Regions from separate parts of the Bradyrhizobium sp. LeoB3 genome, predicted to be linked through region 4. Evidence: predicted binding sites of a transcription regulator. Region 4 holds the regulator's gene; each other region holds the start of a gene.
What was found. Region 4 encodes HrcA, which represses chaperone genes, less so after heat shock. Its sites were predicted from a motif close to GTTAGCACTCNCNNNNNGNGAGTGCTAAC; they were not measured.

Region 1 (4,413 bases), on a different contig from region 4:
CGAACTGTTCCTGGTGATGACGGGCGGCATGGCCGGGATCGCCGGTACCGTGCTGGTGCTCTACGCCACCCTGCTGGCGCCGCTGATCCCCGATGCGGCGGCGCATTTCGTCATTGCCTCGGTGCTAGGGGCGCCGGCGGCGATCCTGGTGAGCCTGATCATGGTGCCGGAGACATCAGGCGAGCGCACCGGCGGCGCGCTCGACGATCGCAGCGATCCCGAGATGCAGGCGTCCTCGACGATGGATGCCATCGTCAAGGGCACCGCGGCCGGGCTTGAACTGTTGCTCAACATCGTCGCGATGCTGCTCGTGTTGGTGGCGCTGGTCTATCTCGTCAACGCGATGCTCGGGATCCTGCCGGACATCGGCGGCGCCAAGATTTCTCTGCAGCGTCTGCTCGGCTATATCATGGCCCCGGTGTGCTGGCTGATGGGCCTGCCGTGGTCGCAAGCCATCACTGCGGGCAGCCTGATGGGGACCAAGACCGTGCTGAACGAATTGATCGCCTATGTCGATCTGTCGAAGCTTCCCACCGACGCGCTGGATGCGCGCTCGCGCCTGATCATGCTCTATGCGATGTGCGGCTTCGCCAATTTCGCCAGCCTCGGCATCATGATCGGCGGCCTCAACACGATGGCGCCGACGCGGCGCGAGGAGATCAATTCGCTCGGGCTGAAGTCGATCGTGTCGGGCACGCTGACAACCTGCCTGATGGGCGCGATCGTGGGGCTGTTGACGTAGGCGCCTCCGCCCTGCCCCGGGGCAACACCGTCATGCCCGGGCTTGACCCGGGCATCCATCATTCTGCAAAGACTCCTTGCGAAGCAAGATGGATGGCCGGGTCAAGCCCGGCCATGACGAGAAGAGTGGCTTGTCGTTCGGCGGTGGTTACGTCGTCAACTCTACCGTCTTGAACTCGGCGGGCAGGATGATCTCGAGCAGTTCGACATCATCCGAATAGTCGAGGATCATGTGCTTGATCTTCGGCGGCTGGGTCCAGGCGCTGCCTTGCTGCATCAGAGTCTCGCCCTGCCCTTCCATGTAGGTCTTCACCCAGCCCTTGAGCACATAGACCATCTGGAATTGCACGTCGTGATAATGCAGTTTCGAGACCTCTTCCGGATTGCACGGCCCGACCAGCCGGATCACATGCGCCTGCGCAAGCCCGTGCGTGGCGTCGGCAAAGCCGAGATCGCGATATTGCGCATAAGCGCGCAGCCCGTCGGCCTTGAAGTCTTCTTCGCGATGATGGCTCACCGCAATGCGTTGCTTCGGCTGCGCCTTATGTGCCGCCTTGGATACGCGGCCCTTGGACTTGATCGCCTTGCGGGCGGTGGATTTGGCGGCGGTCTTGTGGCCCGTCCATTTCTTCCGGACCGCCGTCTTGGCCGCGGGTCTTGATGTCACCTTCTTAGCCATGGCCTGCCTCCCTGTTGCAGGCGTCCGCGACGCGGACGCGTCCAGGGAACGTTACCACCGTTCCGCCCGGCAGCAATTGGTCTTGGCGCCTCAGTGCAAGCGGAAGACGCCGTCGACGGCACGCAGCTCCGCCGGCTTGATCAGCTTGGAATGCGCAACGGTCACCGAGTGCAGCGGCCCCTCGAGCTGCTCCTGCCAGAAGGCGAGGAAATCCTGCAGCGCAGGGAATTTCGGGAAGAGGTCGTAATTCTGCCAGACGTAGGTCTGCAGCAGTGAAGGATGGTCCGGCATTCGGTAGAGGATCTGTGCCGTCGTCAGCCCATAACCCAGCATCTGCTTCCGGAAATCGTCGGAAGCAACCCCACCAACCCGCGAGACCATATGCCAACCTCCGTTTTTTCGAAGGAGCGCATTCACGGGATGGCCTGCTAGTCGAGCCACCCCCGCGGAGATGCGCTCACATGAGGGAATTGTGACGCATAGGGCCAACTCATCACAAGCCCAAATGTTTAGGTGGCTGTTGAAAAATCGTGCATTAGCAGCAACTTAGCGCATCTGCTAATGCAGGTCTCGCCGTCGCTCGCTGCCCAGGTTAATGATGATAAACGATACTGGCAGGCGGCGATTTCGAGTGCCAATTTTTCTGCTACAAACCCTTGCTCCCACACAAAGTCTGGCCTATCTCCATCGCGGCTGGCTTGGCACTCGCCAAGACAGACTGCTAACGCTCCAGAATTCTACAGCATCCAGAATAGCTTAGGAGGACTGCATGAGTTTCCGTCCGCTTCACGACCGCGTCGTGGTCAAGCGCATCGACGCCGAAGAGAAGACCGCTGGCGGCATCATCATTCCAGACACTGCCAAGGAAAAGCCCTCCCAGGGCGAAGTCGTCGCCGTCGGCCCTGGTGGCCGCGACGAGGCCGGCAAGCTGATCCCGATCGATCTCAAGGTTGGCGATCGCGTGCTGTTCGGCAAGTGGTCCGGCACCGAAGTCAAGATCGACGGCCAGGAGCTATTGATCATGAAGGAAAGCGACATCATGGGCGTCCTCGACGTCCCCGCTTCCAAGAAGAAGGCGGCCTAAGGCCCTCCCTCCCAGGATAAATCCCTCAAGGAAAAACTCACATGGCAGCTAAAGAAGTCAAATTCTCCGTCGAGGCGCGCGACAAGATGCTGCGCGGCGTCGACATCCTCGCCAATGCGGTGAAGGTCACCCTCGGTCCGAAGGGCCGCAACGTCGTGCTCGACAAGTCATTCGGCGCTCCCCGCATCACCAAGGACGGCGTCACCGTCGCCAAGGAGATCGAGCTCGACGACAAGTTCGAGAACATGGGCGCCCAGATGGTGCGCGAAGTCGCCTCCAAGTCCGCTGACGCGGCCGGCGACGGCACCACCACCGCCACCGTGCTGGCCCAGGCGATCGTGAAGGAAGGCGCCAAGTCGGTCGCCGCCGGCATGAACCCGATGGACCTGAAGCGCGGCATCGACCTCGCGGTCGAGGCTGTGGTTGCGGACCTGCAGAAGAACTCCAAGAAGGTCACCTCCAACGACGAGATCGCCCAGGTCGGCACCATCTCCGCCAACGGCGACGCCGAGATCGGCAAGTTCCTCTCCGACGCCATGAAGAAGGTCGGCAATGAGGGCGTGATCACGGTCGAGGAAGCCAAGTCGCTGGAGACCGAGCTCGACGTCGTCGAGGGCATGCAGTTCGACCGTGGCTACATCTCGCCCTACTTCGTCACCAACGCCGACAAGATGCGCGTTGAGATGGACGACGCCTACATCCTCATCAACGAGAAGAAGCTCTCCTCGCTGAACGAGCTGCTGCCGCTGCTCGAGGCCGTGGTGCAGACCGGCAAGCCGCTCGTCATCGTCGCTGAAGACGTCGAAGGCGAAGCCCTCGCCACCCTGGTCGTCAACCGCCTCCGTGGCGGCCTGAAGGTCGCAGCCGTCAAGGCTCCGGGCTTCGGCGATCGCCGCAAGGCCATGCTGCAGGATATCGCGATCCTGACCGGCGGCCAGGCGATCTCGGAAGATCTCGGCATCAAGCTCGAGAACGTCACGCTGCAGATGCTCGGTCGCGCCAAGAAGGTGATGATCGACAAGGAGAACACCACGATCGTCAACGGCGCCGGCAAGAAGGCCGACATCGAGGCGCGCGTGGCGCAGATCAAGGCGCAGATCGAGGAGACCACCTCTGACTACGACCGTGAGAAGCTGCAGGAGCGTCTGGCCAAGCTCGCGGGCGGCGTCGCGGTGATCCGCGTCGGCGGCGCGACCGAGATCGAGGTGAAGGAGCGCAAGGATCGCGTTGATGACGCGATGCACGCGACCCGCGCGGCTGTGGAAGAAGGCATCGTTCCGGGCGGCGGCGTCGCCCTGCTCCGTGCTTCCGAGCAGCTCAAGGGCATCCGCACCAAGAACGACGACCAGAAGACCGGCGTCGAGATCGTGCGCAAGGCGCTGTCGGCTCCGGCCCGCCAGATCGCGATCAACGCTGGTGAAGACGGCTCGGTCATCGTCGGCAAGATCCTCGAGAACAAGACCTACGCTTACGGCTTCGACTCGCAGACCGGCGAATATGCCGATCTGGTCAAGAAGGGCATCATCGACCCGACCAAGGTCGTGCGCGCCGCGATCCAGAACGCAGCCTCCGTGGCGGCACTCTTGATCACCACCGAGGCGATGGTCGCCGAGCTGCCCAAGAAGGGCGGCGCCGGCCCCGCAATGCCTCCGGGCGGCGGCATGGGCGGCATGGACTTCTGAGCAGTCCTCGCGTCCAGTCCACGAAATGCAAAACCCCGGCAGCAATGCCGGGGTTTTTGTTTTGCGGGATATCTCTCCACGCGTGGACTCATTTCGGCGGCTGCAGCTCGACGTCGTAGCGGGCGTAGATTCGCGCGAGTGTGCCGTCGGCCAGCAAGGCCTCCAGCGCAGCGTCGATGCCTTGTCGCAGCTTCTCGTCCGGACTGAGTATCCCGACGGCGACATTC
Region 2 (4,413 bases), on a different contig from region 4:
TCTTCGAGGCCTGCAATTTCCAGGACCTCACCGGCCAGCGCATCAACAAGGTGATGAACACGATGAAGTTCATCGAGCAGCACATCAATGCGATGATGGATATCTGGGGCGGTGTCGACGCCATCAAGGCGCACGCGCCGCCGATCGTCGACACCCGCGAGGGCGACGCCCGCCTGCTCAACGGCCCGAAGCTCGACGGCGACGTGGGCCACGCCTCGCAGGACGATATCGACGCGATGTTCGACTGAGCAGGCAGATCGCAGGGAACAACGCAAAACGCCGGCGCGATGCCGGCGTTTTTTATGCGCGGCGGCGCCCCCTCTTCCCTTCTCCCCTTGTGGAAGAAGCTGGCGCGAAGCGCCGGATGAGGGGTTGTCTCCGCGGGCGATAGCGTTCGCGGAGAGAACCCCTCACCCAAATGAGTCCAGTTCTGTCAGCGGAGCTGCCCTCTCCCACAAGGGGCGAGGGCACATCAACCGGCACCGCCGCATATAGCCCTCCTTGTAAGGGGAGAGCGCACAGCAATTGGCAACTTCACGCCCGTGGCGCGCAGCGGACGTAGACCATGTTGCCGTAGCGGACGGCGGCGTCCTTGTCGACGAAGCGAGTGACCATGACGCGGCCGTCGAAGGAGACGATCTCGCGGTCCTGCTCGCCGCCGGACGGCCCCGGCGGGCCGATATAGTTCTTGCCGCTCGGAGAGCCCTTCAGACGCAGCTCCTGGGGGGTGGCCTGGTCTGCGAGATGCATGATCACGCCGCCGGACTGGCCGGCGCCGATCACGTAAGGCTGCTTGCACTGGTCGCGCGCCATCTTCTCGGTGCGAGCGCGGTCCGCCGGATTTTGGTAGGAGGCCAAGCCCCAGCGGCCGACGATCTCGTCGGAACGAATGGTGGCGGGCATTTCCGGCGCCAGTTCCGGTTCGGGCCCAGGCCCCGGGTTGGATGACAGCGACGGCAGGTTGACGCTGCTGCACGCGCCCAACAGAAGCGTCAGCGCCGAGACGGTCGCAAATTTCGCAACCGCGCGCGCGTCACCTGATCCGATCATCCGTATTCCCCCGAAATATCCTTGGGTCGCACCTTTGGGCCGCACCCGTCCTGCAGCCAAGCTTAAAACGTAAGGCAGAGCAATGACGTCGAAACAATGACGTGAGAACTCCAACCTGGGCTCTGATTTGATTTGGTTGCAGCATCCTATATTGGCCTCACCAAGGCCTTAACCACTTTGCTTGACAGGAAAGGCGCCAAGCCATATTCCCCGCCCCACAATTAGCACTCTGGCGCGACGATTGCTAATGCGCTGGATATCCTGCCCGCGAGCCATCGACCGGCCGGCATTCACCCCGGCCTCGATGAACGAGACCTGAAACCGAGCCTCCAAGAGGAAACGTCATGGCTAAATCCAAATTCCGCCCGCTGCATGACCGTGTCGTGGTCAAGCGCATCGAAGCCGAAGAGAAGTCCAAGGGCGGCATCATCATCCCCGACACCGCCAAGGAAAAGCCCTCTCAGGGCGAAGTCACCGCCGTCGGGCCGGGCGGCCGCGACGAGACCGGCAAGCTGATCCCGATCGACGTCAAGGTCGGCGATCGCGTGCTGTTCGGCAAATGGTCGGGCACCGAGGTCAAGCTCGACGGCGAGGAACTCCTGATCATGAAGGAGTCCGACATCATGGGCGTTCTGGTCTAACGCAACTTAGCGGAGCGGCCGCAACATCCACACATGTCATGCCCGGGTCAAGCCCGGCAATGACGACAAGGGTGTGCGGCCCAGTGCCCTCAATCATTCCAGGAGCAAGATATGGCTGCCAAAGACGTTAAATTTGCCGGAGAAGCCCGCGAGCGAATGCTGCGCGGCGTCGATGTCCTTGCCAATGCGGTAAAGGTCACGCTCGGCCCGAAGGGCCGCAACGTCGTCATCGAAAAGAGCTTCGGTGCCCCTCGCATCACCAAGGACGGCGTCACCGTCGCCAAGGAGATCGAGCTCGAGGACAAGTTCGAGAACATGGGCGCGCAGATGCTGCGCGAAGTCGCCTCCAAGACCAACGACACCGCGGGTGACGGCACCACCACCGCGACCGTGCTGGCGCAGGCGATCGTGCGAGAGGGCGGCAAGGCGGTTGCTGCGGGCATGAACCCGATGGACCTGAAGCGCGGCATCGACCTTGCCGTCGCCGCCGTGGTCAAGGACCTCGAGAAGCGCGCCAAGCCAGTGGCCGCCTCTTCCGAGGTTGCCCAGGTCGGCACCATCTCGGCCAATGGCGACACCGCGATCGGCAAGATGATCGCCCAGGCCATGCAGAAGGTCGGCAATGAGGGCGTGATCACGGTCGAGGAGAACAAGTCGCTGGAGACCGAGGTCGACATCGTCGAAGGCATGAAGTTCGACCGCGGCTATCTCTCGCCCTATTTCATCACCAATGCCGAGAAGATGACCGCCGAGCTCGAGGACGCCTACATCCTCCTGCACGAGAAGAAGCTCTCCGGTCTGCAGGCGATGCTGCCGGTGCTTGAAGCTGTCGTGCAGTCCGGCCGTCCGCTCTTGATCATCGCCGAGGACGTCGAGGGCGAGGCGCTGGCGACACTGGTGGTCAACCGCCTGCGCGGCGGATTGAAGGTCGCCGCCGTCAAGGCGCCGGGCTTCGGCGACCGTCGCAAGGCGATGCTGGAGGACATCGCGGTCCTCACCGGCGGCCAGTTGATCTCCGAAGAGCTCGGCATCAAGCTCGAGAACGTCACGATCAAGATGCTCGGCCGCGCCCGCAAGGTCGTGATCGACAAGGAGAACACCACGATCGTCAGCGGCGCCGGCAAGAAGGCCGACATCGAGGCACGCGTCGGCCAGATCAAGGCGCAGATCGAGGAGACCACCTCCGACTACGACCGCGAGAAGCTGCAGGAGCGGCTGGCCAAGCTGGCCGGCGGCGTCGCGGTGATCCGCGTCGGCGGCGCAACCGAGGTCGAGGTCAAGGAGAAGAAGGACCGTGTCGAGGACGCGCTGAATGCAACCCGCGCCGCGGTGCAGGAAGGCATCGTGCCCGGCGGCGGCGTGGCGCTGCTGCGCGCCAAGAAGGCGGTCGGCCGTCTCTCCAACGACAATTCCGACGTCCAGGCCGGCATCAACATCGTGCTGAAGGCCCTCGAAGCCCCCGTGCGCCAGATCTCGGAAAACGCCGGCGTCGAAGGCTCGATCGTGGTCGGCAAGATCCTCGAGAACAAGTCGGAGACCTTCGGCTTCGACGCCCAGACCGAGGAATATGTCGACATGGTCGAAGAAGGCATCATCGACCCCGCCAAGGTTGTGCGCACCGCGCTGCAGGACGCCTCCTCGGTCGCCGGCCTCCTGGTGACGACGGAAGCCATGGTCGCCGAACTGCCGAAGGAGCCGGCGCCTGCGATGCCGCCCGGAGGCGGCGGTATGGGCGGCATGGGCTTCTGAGCCCCTCTAACAATCAAATCAAAAGGCCGCCTTTGGGCGGCCTTTTCGTATCCGGACTAGAACATATTCGGTTCTGATTGCATCAGAACCGAATAGCCGCCGAGTACTTCCTGTCAGGTCAGGCTGATGGCGGCGAATACCAGGCAGGCGACGTAGACCATGGCCAGGCTCACGCCCACGATCCTGGCCTCGCGATGAGATTCCAAAATTTCCCTCCATCGGAAGAGATAGAGGCCGCCGTAACGGCAGCCTCTATCCTGCATCAATCAATTTCCTGAACGACGGTGCGCGTGCCGGGATCCACCAGCATCACGCGGTCCCCGGAATACACATAGCGATACTTCGTGAGCGATGGTCCCCAATCGGACGGCACCGCCGCGAGCTCGACATCACTCGGCACCGTTCCGCCGACGACGATCTTTTCCTTTGTCGTCACGGGACGAACCTTGTGCTCGGTGACGTAGGTCTTGATTCTGGTGCGGTACTCTGGCTCGATCTGAACCGTTGCACGTCCGGCTCCGGTCGTAGTCGTCACGGTGCTCTGCGCGAGCGCACCGCTCGACATCAGAGCGATAGCCGCGGAAAGCAAAAGCATCTTCCTCATCTGGATTCTCCTCGCCGCGACATGCGGCGCTCAAAGAACTTCATGGACTCGCACAAGTTCCGGGGCGCGCAGAGCGAATTTCCATTTTATCCCGATATCGATTTGCCAAGGAGCATCCAACTGATCGGACGATCAGCAATGAAAATTGTTGATTTTTACAATCACCGCATCTGCTCTTGCCGGAGGACGCCGCGGCGATTTTTCCGATTTTTCCCACTATTTCAGCGGCGCGACGAATCCACCACCAAATGTCGGGGTTGCGATCATCAATGGCCATGATGAACGCCCGGACTGCTGTTCACCCTAACTATCGCAGTGGAGATTCCGTTCCCTTCGGCGGGACGTAAGCACACGATGCGGCATTCTTCG
Region 3 (4,413 bases), on a different contig from region 4:
GGAAACGCAACGGCCGCATGACGAACTGACCATGCCGCCTGGGCTGGCAAAACCCTCGAACGTTCCGCAGCGGCTATTGTTCAACGCTTTTATCGATCGTTGCTGCTAGTCTGGATTTCGGTTGTTGCAAATCCCGGACCCGAGCCGGACATGCTTCAACGTCGGTCAAGGGGCCCTTGCCAATGCAAATGTCAGCTTCCGGTCACGATGGGTCATTGAATGCCACGCTGAGCGGTGTCCGGCCTCTCCCCGTGAGCTGACGCGGCGATCTTCCATCCGGGTTCGATTATAAGCCACAAGGCGACCTCGGAGGCAGCCGATGCGGGTGACCTACCGCTCTAGCTCTGTGCGAATTCGATCACGGTGCTGGATGTGCAGCACCTGACATGCATTAAAGTTCTCCAGAAGTATCTTAGCTTCCGCTAGATCGTGGCCGAGGCGGGCGAGGTTTACAATCCGTTGCTCTTGCTCAGCAATGTGTCGTTCGGCCTCGGCAACGTGCCGCTCGGCTTCCTCCAAGTGACGAAGCTGCATCGCGCGAACTTCTGATTGAAGAAGGTCTGACATAGCTCGCTCCCGTCCTGTGCAGGCGGGAGCGCAACCGTCTCTCAGCCACCAGCGCCCGTATCGCTCACTGCCAGTGATGTCCTGACTCTACCATCACCTGATCAGGCAGCGGGATGAATTCGTGGTGCTGTCGCCCGAGGAAAGTGTCGGGGCGGGGGCAAGTCTGGAGAACCCTGATGGGGGCTGAGATAGTTGGCTTGGCCTGTCGAATGACGCGGTCAAGTGCGGCGGCGTTCTCGCGATGGAGCCGCGTTCAGCGAAGCCCGGTCTACCGCGGCGAGCCGACGTAACAATCCCTAATGCAGTCTTCAGCTATGGCCACAAGCGGACATCGCTCACCCGGGCCCTCGCACCCGCGCCCTTTGATCGCTCAGCGGAACAACCTCCACCGTGGCACTTTCGGTCATGCGGTCGCGCTCGATCGTCAGCCGCACCTGCCGGCCGACCGGCGTCAGCCCGATCACGTTGCGCATCTGCGTTGCGCTGCGGACGGGAATGTCGTTGGCCTTGAGGATGATGTCGCCGCGGCGCAGCCCCGCGCGCTCCGCCGGAGAGCCGGGACTGACTTCCTTGATGCGGGCGCCCTGCGTCGCGCCCGTGGCCGGCGCTTCCATGTCCTCCAGCGCAATGCCGATGCGCCCGCGCTCGACTCGTCCGGTCGCCGCAAGCTGGTTCATTACCTCGCGCGCCATGTTGATCGGCACCGCAAAGCCAATGCCAACATTGCCGCCGCCCGGCGAGATAATCGCCGTATTGATGCCGACCAGCTGACCTCGCAAGTTGATCAGCCCGCCTCCGGAATTGCCGGGATTGATTGCCGCATCGGTCTGGATGAAATCCTCATAGCCGTGCTTGCCGAGCCCAGTGCGCCCGAGCGCGCTGACGAGGCCCGAGGTGACGGTCTGGCCGAGTCCGAAGGGATTGCCGACCGCGATCACGAAGTCACCGACCTGAAGCGCGTCGCTGTCGCCGAGTGCAATAGCCTTGAGCCCGGCAGGCTCCCTGATCTGCAGCAGTGCGATATCGGTGGGCGGATCGCGGCCCACAACCCGACCGGCGAACTTGCGGCCGTCCTTGGTCCTGATCTGCACTGCGGTGGCATTGGCGACGACATGGTTCGCCGTCAGCACATAACCGCGCTGGGCGTCGACGATCACGCCCGAACCGGTCGCGCTGACTTCCTTCTCCAGTTGCTTCGGGACGTTGAAGAACTCGCGGAACAGCGGATCCTGGTAAAGCGGATTGTCCTCGCGCACTCGCCCCTGAACCGAAATGTTGACGACCGCGGGCGTCACTTCCCGCACGAGCGGCGCAAGCGTCGGCACGCGGCCTGTATTGAGGTCCGGAATCTGAGCGGTGGCCGGCGCTGCCGACAGCGCCCACCACAACCCGGAGATGACGCCCAGCCATCCGAGCAAACGCAAAACTCGCATGAAATCTCCCCCAGAATCTGTCTTTCGGCCTCCAGCGGCCGCCGCGTCGGTTAGCTGGTTGACCGAAAATGGCCGTTCAAGAGGCGGCCTGGCACTCGGTCGCCCGGAGTGACAAAAATTTATTTAGGGACCCTTGACGGACTTTTTTCCGCTTCCTAGGTCGTTTTCCGCCCGGGGCCGGTCCCGGACCCGGCTTTATGACATCGCTGACCTGACAAGGAGGATGTGCATGCATTTCCGTCCATTGCACGACCGCGTGCTCGTGCGCCGCATCGATGCCGAAGAGAAGACTGCCGGCGGCATCATCATTCCCGACACCGCGAAGGAAAAGCCGCAGGAGGGCGAGATCGTCGCCGCGGGGCCCGGCGCGAGGAATGAGCAGGGCCAGTTGACCCCGATCGACGTCAAGCCGGGAGACCGCGTGCTGTTCGGCAAGTGGTCCGGCACAGAGGTGAAGATCGACGGCCAGGACTACCTGATCATGAAGGAGAGCGATCTTCTGGGCGTGGTCGACAAGACCGGCTCGCTCAAGAAGGCCGCCTGAGCAAATTGCAAGAGCTGACAGTCATTGAGAGAAAGGAGCAGGCAAATGGCTGCCAAGGACGTGAAATTCTCCACGGAAGCCCGCGAGCGGATGCTGCGGGGCGTGGACACGCTGGCGAACGCCGTGAAGGTCACCCTCGGTCCCAAGGGACGCAACGTCGTGATCGAGAAATCCTTCGGCGCACCCCGCATCACCAAGGATGGCGTCACCGTCGCCAAGGAAATCGAACTGGAAGACAAGTTCGAGAACATGGGCGCACAGATGGTGCGCGAAGTCGCCTCCAAGACCAACGACCTTGCCGGGGACGGCACCACGACTGCGACCGTGCTGGCCCAGGCCATCGTCAAGGAGGGCGCGAAATCCGTTGCGGCCGGCATGAACCCGATGGACCTCAAGCGCGGGATCGATCTTGCGGTCGACGCCATTGTCAATGACCTCAAGTCCCACGCCAAGAAGGTCACCTCCAACGAGGAGATTGCCCAGATCGGCACCATTTCGGCCAATGGCGATACTGAGATCGGCCGCTTCCTTGCCGATGCGATGCAGAAGGTCGGCAATGAGGGCGTCATCACCGTCGAGGAAGCCAAGAGCCTCCACACCGAGCTGGAGGTGGTCGAGGGCATGCAGTTCGACCGCGGCTTTGTCTCGCCCTACTTCGTCACCAACACCGAAAAGATGCGGGTCGAACTCGAGGATCCCTACATTCTGATCCATGAGAAGAAGCTGTCCGGTCTACAGACCATGCTGCCGCTGCTCGAAGCGGTGGTGCAGTCTGGCAAGCCGCTGCTGATCGTGGCCGAGGATGTCGAGGGCGAAGCGCTTGCCGCGCTCGTGGTCAATCGACTGCGCGGCGGCCTCAAGGTCGCGGCGGTGAAGGCGCCAGGCTTCGGCGATCGCCGCAAGGCCATGCTGGAGGATATTGCCATCCTCACCGGCGGCACCGTGATTTCGGAAGATCTCGGCATCAAGCTCGAGAATGTCACGCTGAAGATGCTCGGGCGCGCCAAGAAGGTCGTGATCGACAAGGAGAATACGACCGTGGTCGACGGCGCCGGGGCCAAGAAGGACATCGAGGCTCGCGTCACCCAGATCAAGTCGCAGATCGAGGAGACCACCTCCGATTACGATCGCGAGAAGCTGCAGGAGCGGCTGGCCAAGCTCGCCGGCGGCGTCGCCGTAATCCGTGTTGGTGGTGCGACCGAAGTCGAGGTCAAGGAGAAGAAGGACCGGGTCGACGATGCCATGCATGCGACTCGCGCTGCGGTCGAGGAAGGCATTCTGCCGGGCGGCGGCGTGGCGCTGCTGCGTGCGCTGAAAGCGCTCGATGGCTTAAAGACCGCCAATGCCGATCAGAAGGCCGGCGTCGATATCGTGCGCCGCGCGATCCAGGTGCCGGCGCGGCAGATCGTCCAGAACGCCGGCGAGGACGGCTCGCTCGTCGTCGGCAAGCTGCTCGAGAACTCCGACTACAACTGGGGTTTCAACGCCGCCACTGGCGAATATGAGGACATGGTGAAGGCCGGCGTGATCGATCCCGCAAAGGTCGTTCGCACCGCGTTGCAGGACGCGGCCTCCGTTGCAGCTCTGCTGATCACCACGGAAGCACTGGTCGCCGACAAGCCCAAGAAGTCCGAGCCGGCCGCTGCAACGCCGCCAATGGATTTCTAATCAAGCACGGGCCCGGCCGGAAACGGCCGGGCTCTCCGCCAACCGCGACGAGAAAGGAAGCTCACAAGCGCCAGGGAGCCTCAGATGAGCACTCGCATTCAGGATCGATCGCGCAAGATTGGGGCGACGGCAATGCATTGGCTCATGTTCGCCCTCAGCCTTCTCACGATCGCATGGATCAGTTTTTCAAGGACAGGAGGA
Region 4 (4,413 bases):
CCGGCTACGTCGCCATGCAGGTCCCGGAGAATGCCGCCAGGATCTATACCGATGACGCCGTCCGCCAGATGTTTTCGACCGCCGCGATCCGGGATCAGGTTCCGGTCGACGAGCAGCTCGGGCTGATGCCGTTCAAGATGACCGATCTGGCGAACTTCAAGAACGTCCGCACGCTGGCACCCGGCGCCGCGCTGATCGTCGCCGATGGCGACGAGAAGAGCGGGTTCGAGGTGGCGCCCTTCATGATCATCGGCATCATCGGCTCGACCGCCGCCTCTCCCGATGATCGCGGCCGTTTTGCCCAGCAGATCGCGACCACGATTCCCGGCGTGCGCGACGGACGGATCACGATGTCGGAGCCGATCCGCATCGATGGCCAGCCCGGCTATGAGACACGGATCGATGCGGTGAGCGGCAAGGACAATACGCCGGTCACCATCGTGCAATGGCTGCGGTTCGGTGCGCAGACCTCGCTGCGCATCATCGGCTCCTCGCCGCGCGATCAATGGTCGACCGCATTCCCGCGCTTCCGCAGCGTGCGCGACGGAATTCAGCCGCGATAACATCTATCTCTGCCGGCCTTTGTCGAGGCCGGCATTAACAGCATTCCGTCAGCGGATGCGTTGAGCAGATTCAGTTCTGCTGTGCGGCGGAAGCCGGCGCGGTTTTTGCGCCGCCCTTGGAGACACCGACCAACGCCGGACGCAGCACGCGATCGCCGATCGTGTAGCCGGCCTGGACCACCTGCACCACTGTGCCCGAGGGCACGGAGGGATCGGGAACCTCGTACATCGCCTGTTGAAAGTTCGGATCGAACTTCTCGCCGGTGGGATCGAACTTCTTGACGCCGTTCTTCTCCAGCGTGGCGTGCAGCGAGCGCTCGGTCAATTCGACACCCTCGATCAGGGCCTTCAGCCCGGGGTCGGCGGCCGCCTTGGCCTCCGCCGGGACGGCGTCGAGGGCACGCTGCAGATTGTCGGCGATGTCGAGGATGTCGCGGGCAAAGCCGGTGATGCCATAAGCGCGCGCATCCGCGATCTCGCGGCTGGTGCGCTTGCGCAGGTTTTCCATCTCGGCCAGCGTGCGCAATGTCCGATCGCGCGCTTCATTGAGCTCCTTGGTCAAGGCTTCCGCCGATCCCTGTTCGGGATCGTCTGGCATGACGTAGGGCTTCGAGACCACGGGCTCGCCGGTCTGCGCCGGGTTCTCGGCGTTGTCGTTTGGCCGGTTCGGGTCGGTCATGGCTTGCCTTTTCGAAAAATCACGTCTGATCAACAGTTAAGGGATTGGCTGGCCCGGATATCGTGCTTTGGGCCATGAAAATCAAGCGCAACCGGCCCCGTTTCGGGGTTAGAGCGTTTTGGAGCGAAGCATGCCCTCGGACCTGATCCGAGGGTGGACACCGGTTCGCGTGAAGAAAACGCGTCAAAACAAGAATCTAGAGTTCCGGTTCTGATTCCATCAGAACCGGAAATGCTCTAGCCGCCGAGGATCCTGCTGACGAGGCGCGCGGCATAGTCCACGGTCGGGATCACCCGCGCATAATTCAGCCGGGTTGGCCCGATCACGCCGAGCACACCCACGATACGGCCGGCGCCGTCGCTATAGGGCGCAACGATGGTCGAGGACCCCGAGAGCGAGAACAATTTGTTCTCCGACCCGATGAAGATCCGCACGCCATCGGCGCTTTCCGCACGCCCCAGAAGGTCGATGACGCCGCGCTTGGTCTCGAGATCATCGAACAGCGACTTGATGCGCTCGAGATCCTCGAGCGCATGCAAATCCTCCAAGAGATTGGCGTGCCCGCGCACGATGAGCTGCCGGTCTTCATTGTCGCCGCCCGACCAGCTCGCAAGCCCTGCAGAGATCACCTTCTGCGTCAATTGATCGAGCTCGGCGCGACTTTGTCCCAGCGCGGTCTCGAGTTCGAGCCGCGCTTCGGCGAGCGTACGGCCGAGGATGCGTGCATTGAGGAAGTTGGTGGCCTCGATCAGTGCCGAGGATGGAACACCCGGCGGCAAGCTCAGCACCCGGTTCTCGACCTGCCCGTCTTCGCCGACCAGCACCACCAGCGCACGTTCCGGCTCCAGCCGCACGAACTCGATATGCTTCAGCCGCGCATTGGATTTGGGCGTCAGCACCACGGCGGCGGCGCGAGTGAGGCCGGATAGCCGGATCAAGGCCTCATCGAGCGCCGCCTCGACCGACTGCGCGCGGCCGACAGTAGCCAATTGGCTCTGGATCGATTGCCGTTCCGCCTCCGTGAGATGGCCGACCTGCATCAGCGCATCGACGAAAAAGCGCAGGCCCAATTCGGTCGGCAGTCGGCCGGCGGAGGTATGCGGCGCGTAGATCAGTCCGAGCTGTTCGAGATCGGACATCACATTGCGCACCGAGGCCGGCGACAGCGGCAGCGCGATCAGGCGCGAGATGTTACGCGAGCCGACCGGCTCGCCGGTCGCCAGATAACTTTCGACGATTTGACGGAAAATGTCGCGCGAACGCTCGTTGAGCTGGGCAAGCCCGGCGTGCGGCGCGATCAAACCAACCGGTTCGTGTTGAGCCACCAGTAAAATTCCCTCACAACTACGTCTAATTTGACCATCCACACGCCCGGTGACAAGCGTGCATTACGGCCAGGGAGGGTGGCCAAAAAGCTTGCCGCTGCGGCTGCCCGCTCCTACAAGCACCGCCAGCCATATTCGCTCGAATTCCCGGAGGATTCCCATGCGGCCAAGCCGCCGTGCACCCGACGAACTGCGCCCCGTCTCATTGGAACGCGGCGTGGTCAAATATGCCGAGGGTTCCTGCATGGTGAAATTCGGCGACACCCATGTGCTGGTCACTGCGACCCTGGAAGACCGCCTGCCGCCATGGCTGAAGGGCCAGGGCCGCGGCTGGGTCACCGCCGAATACGGCATGCTGCCCCGCGCCACGCTGGAACGTACCCGGCGCGAGGCCTCCGCCGGCAAGCAGGGCGGGCGCACCATCGAGATCCAGCGCCTCATCGGCCGTTCGCTCCGCGCCACCATCGACCTGGAAGCGCTGGGCGAGCGCCAGATCACGGTCGATTGCGACGTGCTGCAGGCCGATGGCGGCACGCGCACCGCCTCGATCACCGGCGCCTGGGTCGCGCTGGCCGATTGCATCAACTGGATGAAGACCCGCAACATGCTGAAAACCAACGTGTTGCGCGACAACGTCGCGGCCATCTCCTGCGGCATCTATAATGGCACGCCGGTGCTCGACCTCGACTATGCCGAGGATTCTGAAGCCGAGACCGACGCCAATTTCGTCATGACCGGCGACGGCCGCATCATCGAGGTACAGGGCACCGCGGAAAAGACGCCGTTCTCGCAGGACGAGTTCCTGGCGCTGATGGCGCTGGCGCGCAAGGGCGTGGCGCGGCTGGTCGACTTGCAGAAAATGGCAGTGGCGTAGTCAATAGGCCATGCACCGCCGAATCACTGGAAAGCTCGTGATCGCGACCCACAATCCCGGCAAGCTTGCCGAGATGCGCGAATTGCTGGCGCCGCATGGCGTGGAGGCGATCTCGGCAGGCGATCTCGGTCTTGGCGAGCCCGAGGAGACCGGCGACAGTTTTCGCGCCAATGCCGCGATCAAGGCGATTGCGGCAGCCAAGGCCGCCGATCTCCCGGCATTTGCTGATGATTCCGGGCTGGTGGTCGACGCGCTGGACGGCGCCCCCGGCATCTATTCGGCGCGCTGGGCCGGCGAAAACAAGGATTTCACCGCCGCGATGACGCGGATCGAGCGCCTCTTGCAGGAACGTGGCGCCACGACGCCTGACCGCCGGAGCGCTCATTTCGTCTCCGCGCTCTGTGTCGCCTGGCCGGATGGGCACCTCGAAGAGGTCGAAGCGCGCGCCGATGGAACTTTGGTGTGGCCGCCGCGCGGCACCGCGGGTTTCGGCTATGATCCCATGTTCCTGCCGGATGGCCATACCCGCACCTTCGGCGAGATGACGAGCGTCGAGAAGCACGGGTTGCCGCCGCTCGGACTCGGCCTGTCGCACCGGGCCCGTGCCTTCGTCAAATTGGCGGAGATATGCCTTGACTGACCGGGACCAGGCAGCCTTCGGCGTCTACGTGCACTGGCCGTTCTGCCTGTCGAAATGCCCGTATTGTGATTTCAACAGCCACGTCAGGCATACGCAGATCGATGAGGCGCGCTTTGCCCGCGCCTTTGCGCGCGAGATCGAGACGACCGCGGCGCGCGTCCCCGGCCGCGAAGTGTCCTCGATCTTCCTCGGCGGCGGTACGCCGTCATTGATGCAGCCGCAGACGGTCGGCGCGATCCTGGATGCGATCGGCAAGTATTGGCGCGTCGCTACCGATGTCGAAGTGACACTGGAAGCCAATCCGACGAGCGTCGAAGCCACACGGTTTCGCG

Region 1: the regulator HrcA is predicted to act here: its motif matches at 2,118-2,146, upstream of groES (co-chaperone GroES).
Region 2: the regulator HrcA is predicted to act here: its motif matches at 1,271-1,299, upstream of ACZXDY_RS27845 (co-chaperone GroES).
Region 3: the regulator HrcA is predicted to act here: its motif matches at 2,088-2,116, upstream of groES (co-chaperone GroES).

Annotation. Positions count from the first base shown of each region.
Region 1 is NZ_JBVBEF010000005.1:137,546-141,958, forward strand. Features, by position in the region: gene ACZXDY_RS07095 (NupC/NupG family nucleoside CNT transporter) at 1-742, shown strand, start outside; gene ACZXDY_RS07100 (cupin domain-containing protein) at 890-1,420, opposite strand; gene ACZXDY_RS07105 (usg protein) at 1,511-1,801, opposite strand; gene groES (co-chaperone GroES) at 2,190-2,504, shown strand; gene groL (chaperonin GroEL) at 2,546-4,186, shown strand; gene ACZXDY_RS07120 (substrate-binding periplasmic protein) at 4,275-4,413, opposite strand, start outside.
Region 2 is NZ_JBVBEF010000052.1:30,273-34,685, forward strand. Features, by position in the region: gene ACZXDY_RS27835 (protein phosphatase CheZ) at 1-248, shown strand, start outside; gene ACZXDY_RS27840 (hypothetical protein) at 535-1,050, opposite strand; gene ACZXDY_RS27845 (co-chaperone GroES) at 1,395-1,691, shown strand; gene groL (chaperonin GroEL) at 1,803-3,440, shown strand; gene ACZXDY_RS27855 (hypothetical protein) at 3,554-3,703, opposite strand; gene ACZXDY_RS27860 (DUF1236 domain-containing protein) at 3,703-4,044, opposite strand; gene ACZXDY_RS27865 (hypothetical protein) at 4,085-4,321, opposite strand.
Region 3 is NZ_JBVBEF010000028.1:65,762-70,174, forward strand. Features, by position in the region: gene gcvA (transcriptional regulator GcvA) at 1-21, shown strand, start outside; gene ACZXDY_RS19690 (hypothetical protein) at 331-567, opposite strand; gene ACZXDY_RS19695 (trypsin-like peptidase domain-containing protein) at 903-2,000, opposite strand; gene groES (co-chaperone GroES) at 2,230-2,544, shown strand; gene groL (chaperonin GroEL) at 2,590-4,212, shown strand.
Region 4 is NZ_JBVBEF010000026.1:9,891-14,303, forward strand. Features, by position in the region: gene ACZXDY_RS18570 (hypothetical protein) at 1-563, shown strand, start outside; gene grpE (nucleotide exchange factor GrpE) at 634-1,242, opposite strand; gene hrcA (heat-inducible transcriptional repressor HrcA) at 1,479-2,567, opposite strand; gene rph (ribonuclease PH) at 2,728-3,441, shown strand; gene rdgB (RdgB/HAM1 family non-canonical purine NTP pyrophosphatase) at 3,452-4,081, shown strand; gene hemW (radical SAM family heme chaperone HemW) at 4,074-4,413, shown strand, end outside.